Regions from separate parts of the Rahnella sp. CG8 genome, predicted to be linked through region 1. Evidence: predicted binding sites of a transcription regulator. Region 1 holds the regulator's gene; the other holds the start of a gene.
What was found. Region 1 encodes Fur, which represses iron uptake genes when iron is present. Its sites were predicted from a motif close to ATAATAATGAGAACNACTATCAA; they were not measured.

Region 1 (10,453 bases):
CCTTTGCTTTGCTCATCGGATGCAGAGGCGATTTCCGCCATGATGTCAGTGACATGCGTAATTGAGCGCACCACTTCATTCATCGTCTGACCGGCGTTTTCAACCAATTTCGAACCGCTGTCGACGCGGGAAACCGATTCGCTGATGAGCTGCTCGATTTCTTTCGCCGCCTGCGCACTGCGTTGTGCAAGATTGCGCACTTCGCTGGCAACCACTGCAAAACCGCGCCCCTGCTCGCCCGCACGTGCCGCTTCGACGGCAGCATTCAGCGCCAGAATGTTGGTCTGGAAAGCGATGCTGTTAATCACAGAAGTGATTTCAGCAATTTTCTTCGAGCTGCCGGAGATATCTTTCATGGTGCTGACCACGTCTGCCACGATGTTGCCGCCCTTCTGCGCGGTGGTGGAAGCCTCCATCACCAGCTGGCTGGCGTGATGCGCGTTATCGGCATTGTGTTTAACGGTAGCCGTCAGTTCTTCCATGCTGGCAGCGGTTTCTTCCAGCGCCGACGCCTGTTCTTCCGTACGGGAAGACAAATCGTTGTTCCCGGCTGAAATTTCTGACGCGCCCTGATAGATGTGATTGGTGCAGTTGCGGATGGTCTGAACGGTATTGACCAGGCTCAACTGCATCTCGTTCAGCAACGGAATCAGCTTACCGGCGCAGTTTTTACCGAATTCTTCCAGATAAAACGTCAGATCGCCGCTGGCGATCACCGCGAAGTGACCGCGGATTTTATCCAGCGGCTTCACCAGCGCCATCACCAGATAACGGTCAGTCAGCAATAAAATCACCAGCCCGATACCAAATGCCGTCAGCAGAATCACTTTGCTAAATGACGTCAGATGGGTGGATTGCCGTTGTGCCGCATCAAAATCGACAGCGATCTGACCGCTGACTTTTTCCATTGATGAGCCAAAGCTGCGGCTCAGTGCAGGCACGGTGGAATTGGCTAGCTGGTTATAGGACTCCGTATTTTTGCTGCGGGCTGCGTCGAACAATGGCGTGACGCCCTGCGTGATCAGATTTTCCCAACTGGTGATTAATTCCTGCACGGAGGAATCTTCCAGCCCCGGATGCGGTGCCGCTTTAAAACTGGCCAGAGCCTGCGTCAGCCCGCTGAGTGATTGTTTGGCGGTATCAAAAATTTCCGGACCTTTTGACGGATCGGCCTGAAGCTGTGCCACGGCGCGGCTCAGGCGCGTCACGGTACGAAAATACTGATCATTTCCTTTATTGATCAGCGCCATATTGTTGACCAGCTCGGTACTATTTTTGGTATTTTGGGTCAGTGTGTCCAGTGAGGTGACGGTGTAAAGGGAAACACCTGCCCACATGACGCAAAAGATGCCAAGAATGGTTAATAAAGCGGCCCTGATGGTGATATTTTTTAAAAACTGCACGATATGCCTCTCTCGAAACATGTCTGTTTCTGGCCTGAGGATTGACGGGGATGCGGAGAATCAAGACAGGTAACCAGCAGGCAAGTGCCCCAGGACATGTTTGAACACCTCTCCGGGCATCGATTTCTTTATTATGTTGAGATTGCTCCCGAATCATCTATCGGCGGAATGTTCTCGAAATTTAGTATTGTGACAACTTATTTCTCAAACTTGCTTTTGACCTCATTAACCCTGAGGTTAATTCGCCGCAGGTGAAAGCACACAAAGGCGATAACACATAAAAATATTGCCCGATAAACTTATTTCCCAGTTAAGAAGGCGAGCAGAAGCATATTCTCCGCCGCACGAGTTTGCTATCATCTGCATTATTATTGCCTGCGTTGCAGAGCACTTCATTGAGAACAAGAGGTTAGGTAATCTTATGGCCGTTGTAGGTATCTTCTTTGGATCCGATACAGGTAACACCGAAAACATCGCAAAAATGATCCAGAAGCAATTGGGTAAAGATGTTGCAGAGGTGCATGACATTGCGAAGAGCAGCAAAGAGGATCTGGAAAAATTCGATATTTTGCTTATCGGCATTCCAACCTGGTATTACGGTGAAGCGCAGTGTGACTGGGACGACTTTTTCCCAACGCTGGAAGAGATAGATTTCGAAGGTAAGCTGGTGGCACTGTTTGGTTGCGGTGACCAGGAAGACTACGCCGAATATTTCTGCGATGCGCTGGGCACCGTGCGCGATATCATTGAGCCACGCGGCGCAGTGATTGTCGGACATTGGCCTACCGAAGGTTACCACTTTGAAGCATCTAAAGGCCTGGCGGATGATAAGCACTTCATAGGACTGGCAATTGACGAAGATCGTCAGCCCGAACTGACCAGCGAACGTGTTGATGCCTGGGTGAAACAGATCACAGAAGAACTTAGCCTTTCTGAAATTATTGGCTAAAAACCCTGTTGGCCCTGAGGATTTATTCTACAATTGAAGGGCCAAACTATTACTGAAATTAACAATTTAACTGCTACAAAATTGTAACTTTCGGTCGTATCAAGGTACACTGAGTTCCTCTGTTTTTTCTATTGATCAAGTCGTTGCATTACAAATGTGACCGGCAATTTGTGATCTTTATTAACAGGCTGTCGTTGACGAGAATTGGCACATTGCGTTAAACGAAGAGACTAAACGAATAATTTTGTGCCGCCGATGCCACAGGCTGCATGCCTCAACTTGATTAGCACATAGTAACAGGACTGAATCCGCATGACTGACAACAACACCGCACTGAAGAAAGCCGGCTTAAAAGTCACGCTTCCGCGCCTCAAAATCCTGGAAGTGCTGCAAGCGCCGGAAGGTCATCACGTTAGTGCGGAAGATCTTTACAAGCAACTGATTGATATGGGTGAAGAAATTGGCCTGGCGACGGTTTACCGCGTTCTGAACCAGTTTGACGACGCCGGTATTGTCACCCGTCATAACTTCGAAGGCGGCAAGTCCGTATTCGAACTGACCCAGCAACATCACCACGACCACCTGATCTGTCTGGATTGCGGTCGTGTGATCGAATTCCGTGACGAATATATTGAAGGTCGTCAGCGTGAGATTGCTAAGAAACACGGTATCAAGCTCACCAACCACAGCCTGTATCTGTACGGCCACTGTGAAGCAGGCGATTGCCGCGAAGATGACTCTTTGCACAACGATAAACCTGCGCAGTAATCTGCACAGGCTTTGACTAAATTAACCGCTGAAAAGCGGTTTTTTTATGTCTGATATCGACGCAGATTGAGCCCGGATAGCAGGCATAAAAAACCCCGGCAAGCCGGGGTATGTTTCGCTGCTGAGATTCACGGCTTAGGTGAATTGTTCGTTTTTATTTCCTGCCAGATTTTCCCGCAATCAGCAGCATATGCCTGACCGTCGCCAGTTTTACGCGCCGTCAGACATCGCTGATAATCCACCACGCGCACCGTCTCCTGTTCTGCAAATTGCTGGTGGGCTTTTTCCTGTTTCAGTTTATTCAGTAACACCTCGCAGGATGCCAGTTTGTCCGGATTGCCTTCTGACGTATTGATACAGGCACGGTAATCTTCCCGCGTTTGGGATATTTGTGCCTGATCGGCGGTGGGTGCACAACCGGCCAGCAGAACAACCGAAACCACGATCATCAGTAATTTATTCATCGACATAGCGACCTCAGAAAATAGTGAATGGAGCGATAACGATGAATTTCACGTCTTTTTCATCCTGGAAAATGTTGCCGTAACCGCCGCCCCAGCTCGGAATATCCGAATGGTTGTCGTACTGGGTGTAATGCAGTTTGAACAACGTCCCTTTGGCGCGCCCTTCCTGAATGGTGTACAGCGCATCCAGGCTCCATGCGCTTTCTTTCAGACGCTGGCTCTGGTCATAAGCGGCGTTGGTGCTCGGTTTGGCATCCCAGGCATAGACGTACGAACCACCGACCGCGAAGCCCGGTAAATCCCATTTCGCCAGATCATACAATACGCCTGCATATACTGCTTTTTCACCGTTGGCGTTGAAGTCCGAGCGGTTGTCCCACCACACATCAAGACGGCCGTTTGAGGAAGAATAAGTCGGGGTCATGCGCTGCAGGAAGTAGCCCTGATTCCCTTCCGCTTTCACCATCGTCCCTTCCAGACGCCAGTTAAACTGCCCGGTGGTATAGCCAAAGGTCAGTGCCTGCAACCATGCCAGACCGTCATACAGACTGTTCGGATCATTCTTGTCACTGATGCGGTCTTCTGCACCATAGAACTGATAGCTGGTGGTCAGCGGATTGCCCAGCAGATCCATTTTGTACGAGGCTTTAGCAAAATACTGATCGACATAACTTTCAGCCTGGCCAAATGCGCCTTCCAGTACGAAGTCATTTTTAAAATCATATTTCGCACCGAGCGAATGAATATAAGAAACGCCGGTTTTCTTGTCATTCTGGCGGAAATCATCCATTTCCAGATGCCACGGCGATTTATATTCATCAGCCCACATATAGGAGAAACTCAGTTCACCCGGGTCACCGAAATCGTGTTTATAACCGGCTTCCGCACCGCGATACGTACCCGGCATAAAGCTCCAGTGCGGTGCGATCAGCGTCTGTCCGGTAGGCTGAATATACCCTGCGTGCCCCCAGAATCCGCCATATTTGAATTTACCGGCTGCCTTATAAAGACTGACCCCACTTTTATCCCCGGAGTAATCTTCGTCGTAGGCGCGGTTGCTGTTAGAAAAGGCGATTTCGTTGGGATGGCCGCTCTCGCTGCTCTCGGCCATTTCAATCGCCGTAAAGGCTGCGATATCAATACCAAACATGTCCCAGGCATAGCCGGAAGAAAAATCGAGGTTCAGGTTAGCGGTAGAATGCGAAAGGTTGGTTGTATAGTCTTTGTAGTGGTCACTCGCCGGATCCATGTCCTTGCGGTCACGTTCACGCTGCCAGTAGTACACACCGCCGGTCAGTGTGGAATCATCAATAAAACCGGCTGCTTTGGTCTCTTGTGAAAACATCATTCCGCCACCCAGTAAGGTGCCGGCGAGAGAATACATGGCAGGTTTCAGGTAAGCCGATCCCCTGCCCCTGTTACGGTGCTTGTGCATAGAGATTCCTCATGTTGACTAAAAAAACGAGCAAAACCCAAACGGGTATAAAAAGCGGTCGCCAGAGGCGTAACCGGTTAAATCAACATCAAGAGTATTTTTCGCGACGCGAATTATCAATGAGTAATTAATCATTAATTATCGAAATATGACAAAGTGCACATAAAGATGAAAAAGCATTACAGAGGTATGCAGGAAAGGATTAAAGCAGTGGACTATAATAATATATAATTAAAACATACGATTAAACGAAATCATCTTACAGTTTAAACGTTTCAGCAATATGAACGGCTGTGGCACAACGTTTTAAAAGTAAGCATAGGAAATACATTAATTCGCGACGAAAAACAAAAGGCATCTCTGACAAGAATAACAGGCGAAAAAAAACGCAGCCTGAACTGCGTTTTTATTACCTCATACTGAGGGCTTACGCGACGGGTTTGCTTTCCCAGGTATCACGCAGGCCAACGGTACGGTTAAACACCAGATGTTCAGCACTTGAGTAGCGATTGTCGGCACAGAAGTAACCTTCACGCTCAAACTGCAGGCTGATTTCAGCCTGTGCAGCCACCAGTGATGGCTCCACGAAACCGTGGGAAATCACCAGGGAATCCGGGTTGATGGTGGTCAGGAAGTCTTCCGCCTGGCCCGGGTTTGCGACGCTGAACAGACGGTCATACAGGCGGAACTCAGCCGGTTTGCCTTCAGACGCGGACACCCAGTGGATCACGCCTTTCACCTTGCGGCCATCGGCAGGATCTTTGCTCAGCGTGTCGATATCGTAAGAACAGAAGATAGTGGTGATATTCCCTTCCTCGTCTTTCTCGATACGTTCTGCTTTGATCACATACGCATTACGCAGGCGCACTTCTTTGCCCAACACCAGACGCTTGTACTGCTTGTTGGCTTCTTCGCGGAAATCAGCCTGATCGATGTAAATCTCACGGGTAAACGGCACTTCGCGGGCGCCCATTTCCGGTTTGCCCGGATGATTCGGCATCTTCACCATCTGCACATCATCACCGGTAAAGTTTTCAATGATCACTTTAACCGGATTGATAACCGCCATGGCGCGCGGTGCGTTCTCGTTGAGATCGTCACGGATGCAAGATTCCAGCGCCATCATTTCGACGTTGTTATCCTGCTTGGTAACGCCGATACGACGGCAGAATTCACGGATAGACGCCGCGGTATAGCCCCGGCGACGCAGACCTGAAACGGTCGGCATGCGCGGGTCATCCCAGCCTTCAACAATCTTCTCGGTCACCAGCAGGTTCAGCTTGCGCTTGGACATGATGGAGTATTCGAGATTCAGACGGGAGAATTCGTACTGACGCGGGTGACATGGAATAGAAATATTATCCAGAACCCAGTCGTACAGACGACGGTTATCCTGGAATTCCAGCGTACACAGCGAATGGGTGATCCCTTCCAGCGCATCGGAAATGCAGTGGGTGAAATCGTACATCGGATAGATGCACCATTTTTTACCGGTCTGGTGATGTTCTGCGAATTTAATACGGTACAGAACCGGATCACGCATGACAAAGAATGGCGAGGCCATATCGATTTTTGCACGCAGACACGCAGCGCCTTCGGCGAACTCACCGTTACGCATTTTTTCAAATAACGCAATGTTCTCTTCCACGGTGCGATCGCGGTACGGGCTGTTTTTACCCGGCGACGTCAGGGAGCCGCGATATTCACGGATCTGGTCAGGAGACAGTTCATCAACATACGCCAGACCTTTGTTGATCAGTTCAAGCGCATAAGCATGCAGTTGATCAAAATAGTCCGAGGAGTAATGAATATCGCCGCTCCAGTCGAAACCTAACCACTGGACGTCGCGTTTGATTGACTCAACGAATTCGATGTCTTCTTTTGCCGGGTTGGTATCGTCAAAACGCAGATTACACTGGCCCTGATAGTCTTGCGCGATGCCGAAATTCAGGCAGATAGATTTCGCATGACCGATATGCAGATAACCATTAGGCTCAGGTGGGAAACGGGTGTGAACGGTATTGTGTTTCCCGGTCGCCAAATCTTCATCAATAATCTGACGGATAAAATTTGTTGGGCGGGCTTCAGCCTCACTCATTGTGCAATTCCTCTACGCAACATTGACTCTACGGATAACCGCTTATGTTCCAACAAGCCACGCCGGGAAACAACCGTTAGTTGCATTAAATCGTGGTTATCTCTGGTGCCTCTGTCCTCAGACAATAAAAAGCGGGAAGAGATCGCTCTCTTCCCGCTGCCACTACGTCGACCTGTTACATCATCCGCAGGGTTATTTGCCCTGGATATCGAACAGTTTCGTTTGACCGGCAACCACTGAACCGCTGGCCAGTGACGTCACGCCGGTATAATCATCAATATTGCTGACGACTACCGGGCTGATCATTGAGCGCGCATTGGCATTCAGATAATCCAGATCCAGTTCCAGTACAGGCTGACCGGCAGTGACTGTTGCCCCTTCTTCAACCAGGCGGGTAAAGCCCTGGCCGTTCAGTGCAACAGTATCAATCCCCATATGCACCACGATTTCAGCACCGGAAGTCGTTTCCAGGCAGAACGCATGATTGGTATTGAAGATTTTCACCACCGTGCCCGCAGCCGGCGACACAACGATTTTATCGGTAGGACGGATGGCAACACCATCACCCACCGCTTTGCTGGCAAAGGCTTCATCAGGCACCTGATCCAGCGCCACAATGTCACCGGTAACCGGAGACACTAAGGTTTCCACTACCGTTTTCACGCTGTTTGGCACTGCCTGAGGTTTGATTTCAGACACTGGCGCAGCCGGAGTCACGGTAGCCGCAGCAATCGGGCCTGCATTCAGTGCGGTACGCATCGCACCGGCAATGATTTCAGCACGAGTACCGACAATCACCTGCACGCTTTGTTTATTCAGACGGATAACTCCTGAAGCGCCCAGACGTTTCGCCAGTCCGTCGTTGACCAGTGCCGAGTCTTTCACGTTCAGGCGCAGACGGGTGATACAGGCATCAATGCCGGTCAGGTTTTCTGAACCGCCGATGGCACTGATATAACGGCGTGCCAGAGCAACGGTTTCGTCACCTTTGTTGCCAGCAGATTCCACATCAACGTCGTAACCGTCCGCTTCGTCACCGGCCACTGCCAGTTCACGTCCCGGGGTCAGCAGGTTGAATTTCTGGATGGTGAAACGGAACACCACGTAGTAAATCACGAAGAACACCAGACCCTGAGGGATCAGCATGTACCAGTGAGTCGCCAGCGGGTTACGGGAAGACAGCACCATATCCACCAAACCTGCGCTGAAGCCGAAACCGGCAATCCAGTGCATGCTTGCTGCGATGAAGACCGAAATCCCGGTCAGTACGGCGTGAATCACATACAACACCGGCGCAACGAACATGAAGGAGAATTCCAGCGGTTCGGTGATACCGGTAAAGAAGGAAGCGAAAGCAGCAGCCAGCATGATACCAGCAACTTTTGCTTTGTTTTCAGGACGTGCGCAGTGGTAAATCGCCAGTGCCGCGCCCGGAAGACCAAACATCATGATCGGGAAGAAACCTGCCTGATAACGACCGGTGATACCCACCACCGCTTTACCTGACTGGATAGATTCCTGACCACCGAGGAAGTTAGGGATATCGTTAATACCTGCAACATCAAACCAGAACACGGAGTTCAGTGCATGATGCAGACCGACCGGGATCAGTAAACGGTTGAAGAAGGCATAGATACCGGCACCGGCAGAACCCAGTTGCTGGATATGCTCACCGAAGGTCACCAGACCGTTGAAAATCAGAGGCCATACATACATCAGGATGAAGGCAACGATGATCATCAGGAAAGAAGTCAGGATAGGAACCAGACGACGACCACTGAAGAATGACAGCGCTTTCGGCAACTCGACGTGGCTGAAACGGTTGTACAACTCAGCAGAAATGATACCGACTAAGATACCGACAAACTGGTTATTGATTTTACCAAATGCCGCCGGCACCTGGTCTAACGGGATCTTCTGAATCATGGACACGGCTGCAGGCGAACACAGCGTGGTCAGCACCAGGAAACCGACAAAACCCGTCAGTGCAGCTGCACCGTCTTTGTCTTTGGACATGCCATACGCCACACCGATCGCAAACAGTACGGACATGTTTTCAATAATGGCGGAGCCAGATTTAATGAAAAATGCCGCCAGCGCATTGTCTCCCCCCCAACCCACAGGGTCGATCCAGTAACCGACGCCCATGAGGATTGCGGCGGCTGGCAACGTAGCAACGGGCACCATTAATGCCCGGCCAATCTTTTGTAAATAACTCAGTATATTCAACATTCCCCCTACTCGCCCGTAAGCGAATCACCAAAGTAGTTTAATTAGTATGTTTACTACCTTTTACATTTACCGTTCCGATTTAACCAACTGCAATTGCGAGTGTAAAAATATTATTTCGTATCGCAAATTAAAACCTCTCTTTTTGTGAGATTTGTCACCAAAAAGAGGTCATAACATGCCATTTCACTGGTCAATACACCAAACTTATTTTATCATTAAAAAAATCCAGACGGTATTGTGCCAGTCATAAACCGTTGCGGTGGTTTACGCTTAACAAGACCGCCCTGAACCCAAAACTGCTTTCTGACTTATTGTCCCGCGCTAACACTTCAGCGGAGGACAGACACATTATATTCAATATTCTGAAACTAAGAGGTATCTGATGAGACTTATTCCATTAAACACCCCCACTGAAGTTGGCAAATGGGCTGCACGTCATATTGTTGAACGCATCAACGCATTTAAACCCACTGCTGACCGCCCTTTTGTTCTGGGCTTACCAACCGGTGGTACGCCGCTCGAAGCTTACAAACATTTAATCGCCATGCATAAAGCAGGCCAGGTTAGCTTTAAGAACGTAGTGACCTTCAACATGGACGAATATGTCGGTCTGCCGCAGGAACACCCTGAGAGCTACCATACGTTTATGTACAAAAACTTCTTTGACCACGTTGATATTCCACGCGAAAACATCAATCTGCTGAATGGTAATGCACCAGACGTCAACGAAGAATGCCGCCAGTACGAAGCGAAAATTAAGTCTTACGGCAAAATTCACCTGTTTATGGGCGGCGTGGGTAATGACGGTCATATCGCATTCAACGAACCAGCCTCTTCTCTGGCTTCCCGTACGCGTATCAAAACCCTGACCCATGAAACCCGTATCGCGAACTCACGTTTCTTCGACAACGATGTCTCTCAGGTGCCAAAATACGCCCTGACCGTTGGCGTGGGCACGTTGCTGGACGCAGAAGAAGTGATGATTCTGGTGACCGGCCATGCGAAAGCGCAGGCGCTGGAAGCGGCAGTTGAAGGTAATATCAACCATATGTGGACCATCAGCTGCCTGCAATTGCACGCGAAAGCCGTTATGGTGTGTGACGA
Region 2 (10,453 bases), on a different contig from region 1:
GCAACGCAGTTTTGAAGCAACCCACATTTATGCAGCATGCCACACAAAATAATGTCGACAGCCCGCAAACCGACTTTGCCGGGATTCATCTAAGCTATCAGAGCAAACAAAATTATAAATAAGGAAATACGTGCATGTTCCATCCCCGCACCAGAGTCATGTTAGCTTTTGCCCTGCCCGCGATCATTATTGGCGTGATGTCCAGCCTGGTTCTGGTATTCGTCATGATGATTTCTGGCGCGCTGCAAAATCTGCTGTGGGAGAACATTCCCGCCGTGCTGAATATCAATACACAATCCGCCAGCTGGACGCTGTTTATGCTGACACTGACCGGCATTGGCGTCGGCGCCATCATTAAGTATATGCCAGGCCACGCCGGGCCGGATCCTGCCACGGAATCTCTGATTGGCGCCCCGGTGGCAGTCAGCGCTTTACCTGGGCTGGCGCTGGCGCTGATGGTCGGACTGGCAGGCGGTGTCAGTCTGGGGCCGGAACATCCGATTACAGTGATTAATATCGCGCTGGTGGCGGCAATAGGATCCCGTTTATTGCCCGCAGTGCCAACGACGGACTGGGTGATCCTGGCGGCGGCCGGGACTATCGGCGCGTTGTTCGGCACGCCGGTGGCAGCCGCGCTGATTTTTTCGCAAACCCTCGGCACCAGCAAAGATGTGCAGTTATGGGATCGCCTTTTTGCGCCATTGCTCGCCGCGGGCGCTGGCGCCATCACCACCGATCAGTTTTTTCAGCCCGATTTTTCGCTCAGCATTCCGTCGTATGACGCCGCCAGCCTGATGGATATTTTCAGCGGGTCAGTCGTGGTGCTGATTGCCATCGCGCTGGGGATGATTGCCGTCTGGTTGTTCCCGCATGTTCACCGGATGTTTAACAATATTCAGAATCCGGTATTGCGCCTGGGTATTGGCGGGTTTGTGCTGGGTTTACTGGCGCTGACAGGCGGGGAAATTACCCTGTTTAAAGGGCTGGATGAAATGAAGGAACTGGCACATTCCAATGCGTTGTTTGAGATGGGGCCGCTGCTGGCGATCACCCTGACCAAACTGGCGGCGTTAGTGGTGGCGGCAGCCTGCGGTTTTCGTGGCGGACGCATTTTCCCGGCGGTGTTTGTCGGGGTATCGCTTGGCCTGATGTTGCATCAGTACGCACCGGATGTGCCGGCGGCGGTGACCGTTTCATGCGCCGTCATGGGCATGGTGCTGGTGGTGACACGCGACGGCTGGCTCAGCTTGTTTATGGCCGCAGCGGTGGTGCCGGGGCTGAAATTATTGCCGCTACTGTGCATCGTGATGCTGCCAGCCTGGCTGATGCTGGCAGGTAAACCGCTGATGCAGGTGGCAAAACAGCGGCTCAACCGGCCGGTCCCGGAAGAAGATTAATCCTGCTTTAGTGCAAACTCCGCCGCCGCCAGCGCATGAATGGCGGTGGTGTCAAAAACCGGCACGCTCGCGTCTTCAGCGCCCACCAGCAGGGTGATTTCGGTACATCCGAGAATAATGCCTTCCACGCCCTGCTGTTCTAATTTGCCAATAATCCGCCGGTATTCTGCGCGGGAATCCTCCTTAATCCTGCCCAGGCACAGCTCTTCATAAATAATGCGATGAACAATCGCGCGGTCAGCTTCATCCGGCGTCACCACGTCAATCTGATGTTTTTCCTGCAAACGTCCGCGATAGAAATCCTGTTCCATGGTGAAACGCGTGCCGAGCAGACCGATTTTATGCAGCCCCTGTCCGGTGATTTTGTCAGCCGTCGCATCGGCGATATGCAACAGCGGCAGGCCGCCGATCCGCTCGATATCGTCTGCCACTTTATGCATGGTGTTGGTACACACAACGATGACCTCCGCCCCTGCACGCGCCAGTGAATTCGCGGCGTTACCAAGAATTTCACCTGCCTGCTGCCAGTCACCGGCCATTTGCAGCTTTTCGATTTCATAAAAATTGACGCTGTAGAGAAACAGTTTGGCAGAATGCAATCCCCCCAGTTGCTGCTTCACATGCTCGTTAATCATGCGGTAATACGGCACGGTAGATTCCCAGCTCATGCCACCAATCAACCCTAACGTTTTCATTTGCACACCCTGTGTTTATGCGGATGGCAAAACCATAACCGACAAAAAGCCCGCGGACAAAGAAAATGTCGGCGGGCTTTTTTGTGCATTCAGCGATGCGGATTAATGTTTGGCCGGGCAATCCTCTGCGGCCAGACGGCGGTCCATCCAGCGCTGGCGCAACGTGTCGTAAACCCAGTTGTAGGCCACGGTATACGGCAGGAAGAACAGGAAGAACCCGACTTCCAGCATAAAGGCGTCCAGCAGCCCGATCCCCAGCCACAGTGCGGCAACCGGCAGACCAATCATAATAAATCCACCTTCGAACCCCAGCGCGTGCGCCACGCGGATTTTAAATGTCCGCACCACGCGGGAAACCGGCCAGAATTTGTCGAACAGGCTGTTATAAACGATGTTCCAGACCATCGCTGTCGTCGACAGCATGATCGCCAGCGCGCCCATTTCCCAGACCGGTTTGTTCAGCGCCCAGGCTGCTGCCGGTGCCGAAATCAGTACCGCGATTGTTTCAAAACCCACCGCGTGGAAAATGCGTTCGCCGAACGTTTTCTGAGAGATATTCCGTGTTTGCTTAGACATAAAAACCTGCCTGATTCCTGATCATTGTTACGTGACGGCTGTCACAGGCAGTCATTATCATCACTAAATAAGATAGTTAAAAGATAGAAAGTATCGATAAAATAGATAGATCAGAACCAGAAGGAGTACCTGATGCGCTATTCACCGGAAGCCCTGATGGCTTTTGTCGAAGCGGCCGATACCGGATCGTTTTCAGCAGCGGCGCGTAAACTGCGCAAGAGTCAGTCGAGTGTCAGTACGGCGATCGCCAATCTGGAAGTGGATCTGGGCGTAACACTGTTTGACCGCCAGAGTCGCCAGCCGGTGCTGACACCAGCCGGACAACGCGTGCTCAGCCACGTTCAGGCGATTCTGGCGGCCAGCGAACGCCTCGATGAACTGGCGGTGCGTTTATCGACGCAGGTGGAAACCCGCCTGACGTTTGTGCTGTCTGACACTTACCAGCCGACTCACCACGAGGCGCTGCTGCGCCGGTTTGAACGCCGGTATCCGGATATCGAATTTGAATGTCAGATCGCCGAAGATCAGGATGTGATCGACCTGTTGCAGTCTGGCCGTGCCCATGTCGGCATGGTGGAAGTACAGGCGAGTTATCCGCCGGACATTGGTGTGGCGCGTTTACCGGAACAAACGGATATGTCGGTATTTTGCAGCTGTGAACATCCGCTGGCAAAAATCACCAATCTGCAACCGGAGCAGTTGCACACCTTCCGCCAGCTTTGCCTGCAGCCTTACAGCCGTCGTGAAATGCCGCGGGCGCGGGGTCAGATCTGGTCAGCGCCCAGTTATCTGATGTTGCTGGAAATGGCGGAACAGGGATTTGGCTGGGCGACACTGCCGCACTGGCTGGTGAAACAGTTCGGACATGACAAACTGGTCAGCCTGCCGATGCGCGGCTGGCCGAAGCAGATATCGGTGGATGCGGTCTGGAGTAAAAACAATCAGCCCGGTCCGGCGGGTTGGTGGTTCATCGACCAGCTGACTGTCCCGCCATCACCGGAAACTGATTTATTGCCCTGAGTTACGCTGCGCCAGCGATTTAGTCACTGAGTTGAGCAGTTCAGGAATATCCATTTTTGGCAAAATGACTTCTATCCAGGCCATCTGCCGCCGTGCGGTTGCCTTTGCTATCGCTTCTTTCAGCGCCTGCGGCGAATCCGCCCGCGCACTGAAGACTTCTTTACCGCCGAAGGCCGCCGGGAACTGTGTCCAGTTCCACTGCGCGATGTCGTTGTAGCGCTGGGTTTCGCCGTGTATCGCCCGTTCGACGGTATAACCGTCATTGTTAATCACAAAAATAATCGGCGGCAGGCCATAACGGATGGCCGCACCTAATCCCTGCAAGGTGAGCTGTGCGGAGCCATCGCCAATCAGCAGCACGACACGGCGGTCCGGTACGGCAATCTGTACACCAAATGCGGCGGGCAGCGTGAAACCGATTGAGCCCCATAACGGCTGGACGACGAACTGGCAATCCTGCGGCAAATTCAGCGCCGCCGCGCCAAAACAGGCGGTGCCCTGCTCAGCGACCAGCACATCTCCCGGTTGCAGGAAATCCTGAATCTGTTGCCAGAAGGCATATTGTCCGAGGCTGTTATCGTGCGACAACGGCAATGCGTTGTGTTTAACAGGATAAGGCGTCCGGCCGGAAGCCAGTTCAGCGGTCAGGCGGTGCATCACGCTGACCGTTTTTTCGAGCGGCAGCTGATGGAAGATCTTATCGCCCACGCGGGCAAAAAAGGGCTGAAGGTCGATGCATTTTCCGGACGGAAGCTGCTGGGTAAAACCGGCGGTGATGGTGTCAGTAAATTTCACCCCGACCGTGATCACCACATCAGCCCCTTCAATCGCTTCTTTCGTTGACGGTGCGCTGGCGGCCCCCGAATAAGTGCCAGCAAAATGCGCCTGCTGCTCGTTGAATAAACCTTTACCCATCAGCAATGTTGAATGCGCCAGCGGCACTTCTTCCATCCACTGTTCCAGCGCCTTTTTAACCTTGAAGCGGTCTGCCAGAAAATCCGCCAGCAACGAAACACGGCTTGCGCCCCGCAACTGCTTTTCAGCGGCGGCAGTAAAAGCTTCCAGAGAAGAAGCCGAGAAAGGCGGCTGACGCGCAGGTAACGCATGCGCACGGGTACTGACCGGCAAAGCGGCCACATCGCTGGGCAATAACAGGTAACCCGGCCGCGAGCTGTACATCACTTCTTCAATCACACGGTCGATTTCAGCCAGGGCATTTTCCGGTGTGAGGGACGCCTGCGCCACGCTGACCGGAGCTGACATCCGCATGAAATGACAGAATTCGCCATCTCCCAGCGTGTGATGCAGCAGCTCACCTTTACGCTGAGACGTCAGCGCTGGCGCACCCACGATATGCACGACGGGCACATATTCCGCATAACTACCGGCAATGCCATTCAGTGCGCTCAGTTCGCCGACACCAAATGTCGTCAGCAACGCCGCAATACCTTTGGTACGGGCGTAACCATCTGCGCCATAGGCGGCATTTAATTCATTGGTACAGCCAACCCAGGTGATTTGCTGATGATTAATCACACTGTCGAGGAATTTCAGATTGTAATCGCCCGGCACGCCAAACAACTCGGAGATCCCGCTGAGTGATAAACGATCTAAGAGATAGTCACCTACTGTGTATTCATTAACCATGACGATCCTCTGTGAAAAATAAAGTAACCAGTTAATCCCACTAATATGAGTATTACTCCAAACCGGGGGACAGCACATTTATTATTCGAAATAAGGCATGGCAACGCAGAGTTACACCCCTGCACTGTGTTAATGCAGGGAAGCGGATTCAGCAGTAAAGGTAATAGGCAGGAAGAATAGTCACGGTAATCAACGATCCTGCGTACAAGGATTGTTCCGGATGTGATCTGATTAGCTGGAAATGCTTGTGAAAGCGCATACACTAAAATTGGTTTTTTATGACATTTATAACCTTCTGTTCACTTCTGAATTTATTATAAGGACTCACATGGTGTATCAAGCCAGTCCAACCCGTTACGAGAATATGGAATACCGTCGCTGTGGCCAGAGCGGTCTGAAACTGCCCGCCGTTTCCCTGGGTTTGTGGCATAACTTCGGCGATAACGCCCATTTTGAGAATGGCCGGAAACTGATCCGCCATGCTTTCGACCATGGGATCACCCATTTCGATCTGGCCAATAACTACGGCCCGCCTCCGGGTTCGGCAGAACAGCATTTCGGCCGCATCCTGCAGGAAGATTTATTGCCTTATCGCGATGAGCTGATTATTTCCTCCAAAGCCGGTTACACCATGTGGGACGGCCCGTACGGAGACTGGGGCTCGAAAAAATATCTGGTCGCCAGCCTGAATCAGAGCCTGAAACGCATGGGGCTGGAGTACGTGGATATTTTCTATCATCACCGTCCTGACCCTGACACACCGCTGGAAGAAACCATGGCCGCGCTGGATTTGATCGTGCGTCAGGGCAAAGCCCTGTACGTCGGTTTGTCGAATTATCCGGCAGAACGCGCCAAAAAAGCGTTTGAAATCCTGAAAGATCTTGGCACACCGTGCCTGATCCATCAGCCGAAATATTCCATGTTCGAGCGCTGGGTTGAGGCTGATCTGCTGGATACGCTGGCGGATAACGGCGTCGGGTCTATCGCCTTCTCACCGCTGGCAGGCGGCGTGCTGACTGACCGTTATCTGGCGGGCATTCCTGAAGATTCCCGCGCAGCCAGCGGCAGTAAGTTCCTGACAGCAGATCAGCTGACGGAAGAGAAGCTGGCAAAAGTGCGTAAGCTGAATGATATTGCGCAGGCACGCGGTCAGAAGCTGTCGCAGATGGCGCTGGCGTGGGTTCTGCGCGGCGACCGCGTGACGTCCGTCCTGATTGGTGCCAGTAAAACCAGCCAGATCGACGATGCCGTGGGCATGGTCTCTCACCGTCATTTCAGCACAGAAGAACTGGCGGCGATCGAAGGGATTTTAGTGTAAGCGATTACCCTGCGGTATAAAAAACGCGCCTTTATGGAGGATTCGTAAGCAAACCGTTAAGGCGCGTAAATCATTCAAAACAGGATTGTAAGCAATAGTACCGGTGCCCTCTTCCCCTTATAACTGTCAGCATAAATTATAAGGAATCTGGGGCCACTCATGTTAAAGCCGGTACTTTTTGCCACATTGTTCTTTACCCTGCTCCCTGCGGCGGCACCCACCGTGCAGGCCAGCAGCTTCAGCCTGAATACGCCGGGCCTTTCTATCAATATCGGTGATCGCGACAGGCGGGGTTATTACTGGGACGGCTATGACTGGCGTAACCCAGGCTGGTGGAATGGTTACCGTGGTCACCACTATGGTGCACGCAGCCCGCGCGGCTATTACTGGGATGGTTATCGCTGGCGCGATCATGGCTGGTGGAACGAACGCCATCCGCCACGTCGTCCGATGCCGCCACCGCGTTATCATCACAGCGACCACGGACGTCCGCATTATGATCACGGCCGCGGGCCGGATCGGGGTCGCGGCCATGATGATCGCCGGGGCGGGCATGGCGATCACCGCCATTAATCAACGGAATAAAACAAAAACGGGACAGCGCAAACTGTCCCGTTTTTTATTATCTGTCGCTGGCGAAGGCGTTATTTCAACATACCTGTCAGCAGATAAAGGTTAAGGCTGACGACGATCAGCACGATGACCCGCCCCGCCCACTGCACGGTTTTAGTATTCACCATCTCGCCCATCAGGCTGCGGTTACCGGTAAAAGCCAGCAACGGCAGCAATGCCAGCGCAATCCCGAAGCTCAGCAATACCTGGCTCATCACCAAAATACGTGTGGCATCTAATCCCATCAGGATCACAATAAAAGACGGCATCATGGTCACGGTACGGCGAACCCACAGCGGAATGTAGAATTTCACGAACCCCTGCATCACTACCTGTCCGGCCAGCGTGCCGACAACTGTAGAAGATAAACCGGCTGCCACCAGACTCAGACCGAAGGTGGTCGCAGCAGCGTGGCCGAGCAACGGTTGCAGCGTCAGATAGGCTTCATCCAGCTCACTGATCCCGCTGTGTCCGCTGAAATGGAATGCCGCCGCAGCCGTCGCCATCATCGCCAGATTCACAAAACCGGCGATGGTCATGGCAATACCGACATCCAGCTTGGTGGCTGAATAACGCTGCGCTTTGGACGCCTTGCCGCCCCGCTGAGTCAGCGAAGAGTGCAGATAAATGACATGCGGCATAATGGTTGCGCCGAGCACACCCGCGGCCAGATACACCGAATCGGCGGTTGGCAGTGCGGGGATTAACATGCCTTTGCCCAGCGCCAGCATGCTTGGCTGCGAGAAGAACAATTCAACAATATAAGCCGCAGCAACAAACAACAGTAAACCGGCGATCACCAGTTCCAGCGGCTTTTGCCCGCGTTTTTGCAGCCCAAGGATAATAAAGGTGGCAATCCCGGTAAGTACTGCGCCCTGTAACAGGGAAACCCCGAGAAGCAATTTGAAGCCAATGGCGGCGCCAATAAATTCGGCCAGATCGGTGGCCATTGCGATAATCTCCGCCTGCACCCAGTAAGCCCAGACGGCCGGACGCGGGAAACGATCGCGGATATGTTCGGCCAGGTTTTTGCCGGTCGCGATACCGAGTTTGGCAGACAACAACTGGATCAACATCGCCATGACGTTGGCCCATACCACCACCCACAGCAACTGATAGCCATAAGAAGCACCGGCCTGAATATTCGTCGCAAAGTTGCCCGGATCGATATAACCAATGGCGGCGATAAAGGCCGGTCCCATCAGTGAAAGCTTCATCTTTCTGGACGCGCGGCCTGCAGATTCGGCCCGGCTGTTCAGCATAGTTAGTTAACCCTTACAATTATTACGCTTACATCAATGATATCTAATTGATAATGATTATCAAGTGCATTTGGAATGATCTGAGTGATTACTCTGATAGGCAGCAGCAGTAAGCGAGAAGGTAATAACTGAGGGGGTGATTCGCTCACCCGGCTTCAGAAAGCCAGACGCAGCGCACTTTCCTAAAACAGACATTAACGGGCCAGATTCAGAACGCATTACGGCACATGATAAAACTAGCACAGGAATGCTAATTGTGCTTAGTTTTATTAACATCTTGATTTTTTGTGTGATGGGCCGCGATTTGTTGCAATTCGTGTCTGTAATTTCTATATTTGCAATCGACTTCACGTTTTAAATGTACGCGTTACATAAAATGACCGTCGAAATATAGCCTGCCTCTAATTTGGAGCACCCATGTCCCGAATATTGCACTTTGTATTAGCGTTGGCCGTTGTCGCTGCACTCGCTTTACTGGTGAGCCGTGACCGGAAAAATATCCGTTTACGCTTCATCGTTCAGCTGTTGGTCATCGAAGTCTTGTTAGCCTACTTCTTCCTGAATTCTTCTGTTGGTTTAGGTTTTGTGAAAGGCTTCTCAGACTTGTTTGAAAAATTATTAGGATTCGCTGCGGAAGGGACCGGCTTCGTATTTGGAGGCATGAGCGATAAAGGATTAGCGTTCTTCTTCTTGAAAGTCTTGTGTCCGATCGTGTTTATTTCTGCGTTGATCGGTATTTTACAACACATTCGTGTACTGCCTTTCGTCATCCGTATTATCGGTACGGTTCTGTCGAAAATTAATGGCATGGGAAAACTGGAATCTTTCAACGCCATCAGCTCCCTGATTTTGGGTCAGTCAGAAAACTTTATCGCGTATAAAGATATTCTGAGCAAAATGTCTGAAAAACGTATGTACACCATGGCTGCCACAGCAATGTCGACGGTTTCTATGTCGATTGTGGGTGCGTACATGACCATGCTGGAACCGCGCTTTGTTGTTGCTGCGCTGGTGCTCAACATGTTCAGTACCTTCATCGTACTGTCGTTGATCAACCCTTATAAGGTTGATTCAGAAGAAGACCTGCAAATCGGTAATACGCACCAGGGTCAGAGCTTCTTTGAAATGCTGGGTGAATACATCCTGGCAGGCTTCAAAGTGGCTATCATCGTTGCAGCCATGTTGATTGGTTTCATCGCACTGATTTCATGCCTGAATGCGTTGTTCGACGTGGTATTCGGTATCACCTTCCAGGGCGTGCTGGGTTATGTCTTCTATCCATTCGCGTGGATGATGGGCGTACCAAGTCACGAAGCCTTGCAGGTAGGCAGCATCATGGCAACCAAACTGGTTTCCAATGAATTCGTTGCGATGTTGGATCTGCAGAAAGTAGCAACCGAACTTTCACCACGCGGCGTGGGCATCCTGTCCGTGTTCCTGGTGTCTTTCGCAAACTTCTCTTCCATCGGTATCGTTGCCGGCGCTATCAAAGGCCTGAACGAACATCAGGGCAACGTGGTTTCACGCTTCGGCCTGAAACTGCTGTACGGCTCAACGCTGGTCAGCGTGTTGTCTGCTTCTATCGCGGGTCTGGTACTGGCGTAAGTAAGCAAATACAGAACGACGAGAAAGGCGCTCCGGCGCCTTTTTTTATGTCTGCGATTCAGCGCAGTAAAACAGGCAGGAGAAATGACAAAGCGCCAAAAGCAAAAAACCCGCCGAAGCGGGTTTCTTTAATATTTGGTGGAGATAAGCGGGATCGAACCGCTGACCTCTTGCATGCCATGCAAGCGCTCTCCCAGCTGAGCTATACCCCCACACGAGGTCGTACACATTTACTTTTTTGTTTCCCTGGGAAGGAAACAGCCAACTTGCTCTGGAAAGGAAGTTGGTGGAGATAAGCGGGATCGAACCGCTGACCTCTTG

Region 2: HGO41_RS01170 (Nramp family divalent metal transporter) is a predicted target of Fur. The motif match lies at 8,575-8,597, and genes of this name have one in related genera.

The regions. Positions count from the first base shown of each region.
Region 1 covers NZ_JABAED010000007.1:191,829-202,281, forward strand. Annotated here, with positions in the region: gene HGO41_RS09410 (methyl-accepting chemotaxis protein) at 1-1,403, opposite strand, end outside; gene fldA (flavodoxin FldA) at 1,825-2,352, shown strand; gene fur (ferric iron uptake transcriptional regulator) at 2,665-3,120, shown strand; gene chiQ (ChiQ/YbfN family lipoprotein) at 3,249-3,584, opposite strand; gene chiP (chitoporin ChiP) at 3,598-4,968, opposite strand; gene glnS (glutamine--tRNA ligase) at 5,447-7,117, opposite strand; gene nagE (N-acetylglucosamine-specific PTS transporter subunit IIBC) at 7,310-9,346, opposite strand; gene nagB (glucosamine-6-phosphate deaminase) at 9,732-10,453, shown strand, end outside.
Region 2 covers NZ_JABAED010000001.1:235,756-246,208, reverse strand. Annotated here, with positions in the region: gene HGO41_RS01205 (ion channel protein) at 135-1,397, shown strand; gene HGO41_RS01200 (aspartate/glutamate racemase family protein) at 1,394-2,092, opposite strand; gene HGO41_RS01195 (multidrug/biocide efflux PACE transporter) at 2,195-2,668, opposite strand; gene HGO41_RS01190 (LysR family transcriptional regulator) at 2,801-3,688, shown strand; gene HGO41_RS01185 (alpha-keto acid decarboxylase family protein) at 3,677-5,335, opposite strand; gene mgrA (L-glyceraldehyde 3-phosphate reductase) at 5,664-6,653, shown strand; gene HGO41_RS01175 (DUF2502 domain-containing protein) at 6,813-7,226, shown strand; gene HGO41_RS01170 (Nramp family divalent metal transporter) at 7,298-8,527, opposite strand; gene HGO41_RS01165 (NupC/NupG family nucleoside CNT transporter) at 8,945-10,132, shown strand; tRNA gene HGO41_RS01160 (tRNA-Ala) at 10,269-10,344, opposite strand; tRNA gene HGO41_RS01155 (tRNA-Ala) at 10,417-10,453, opposite strand, start outside.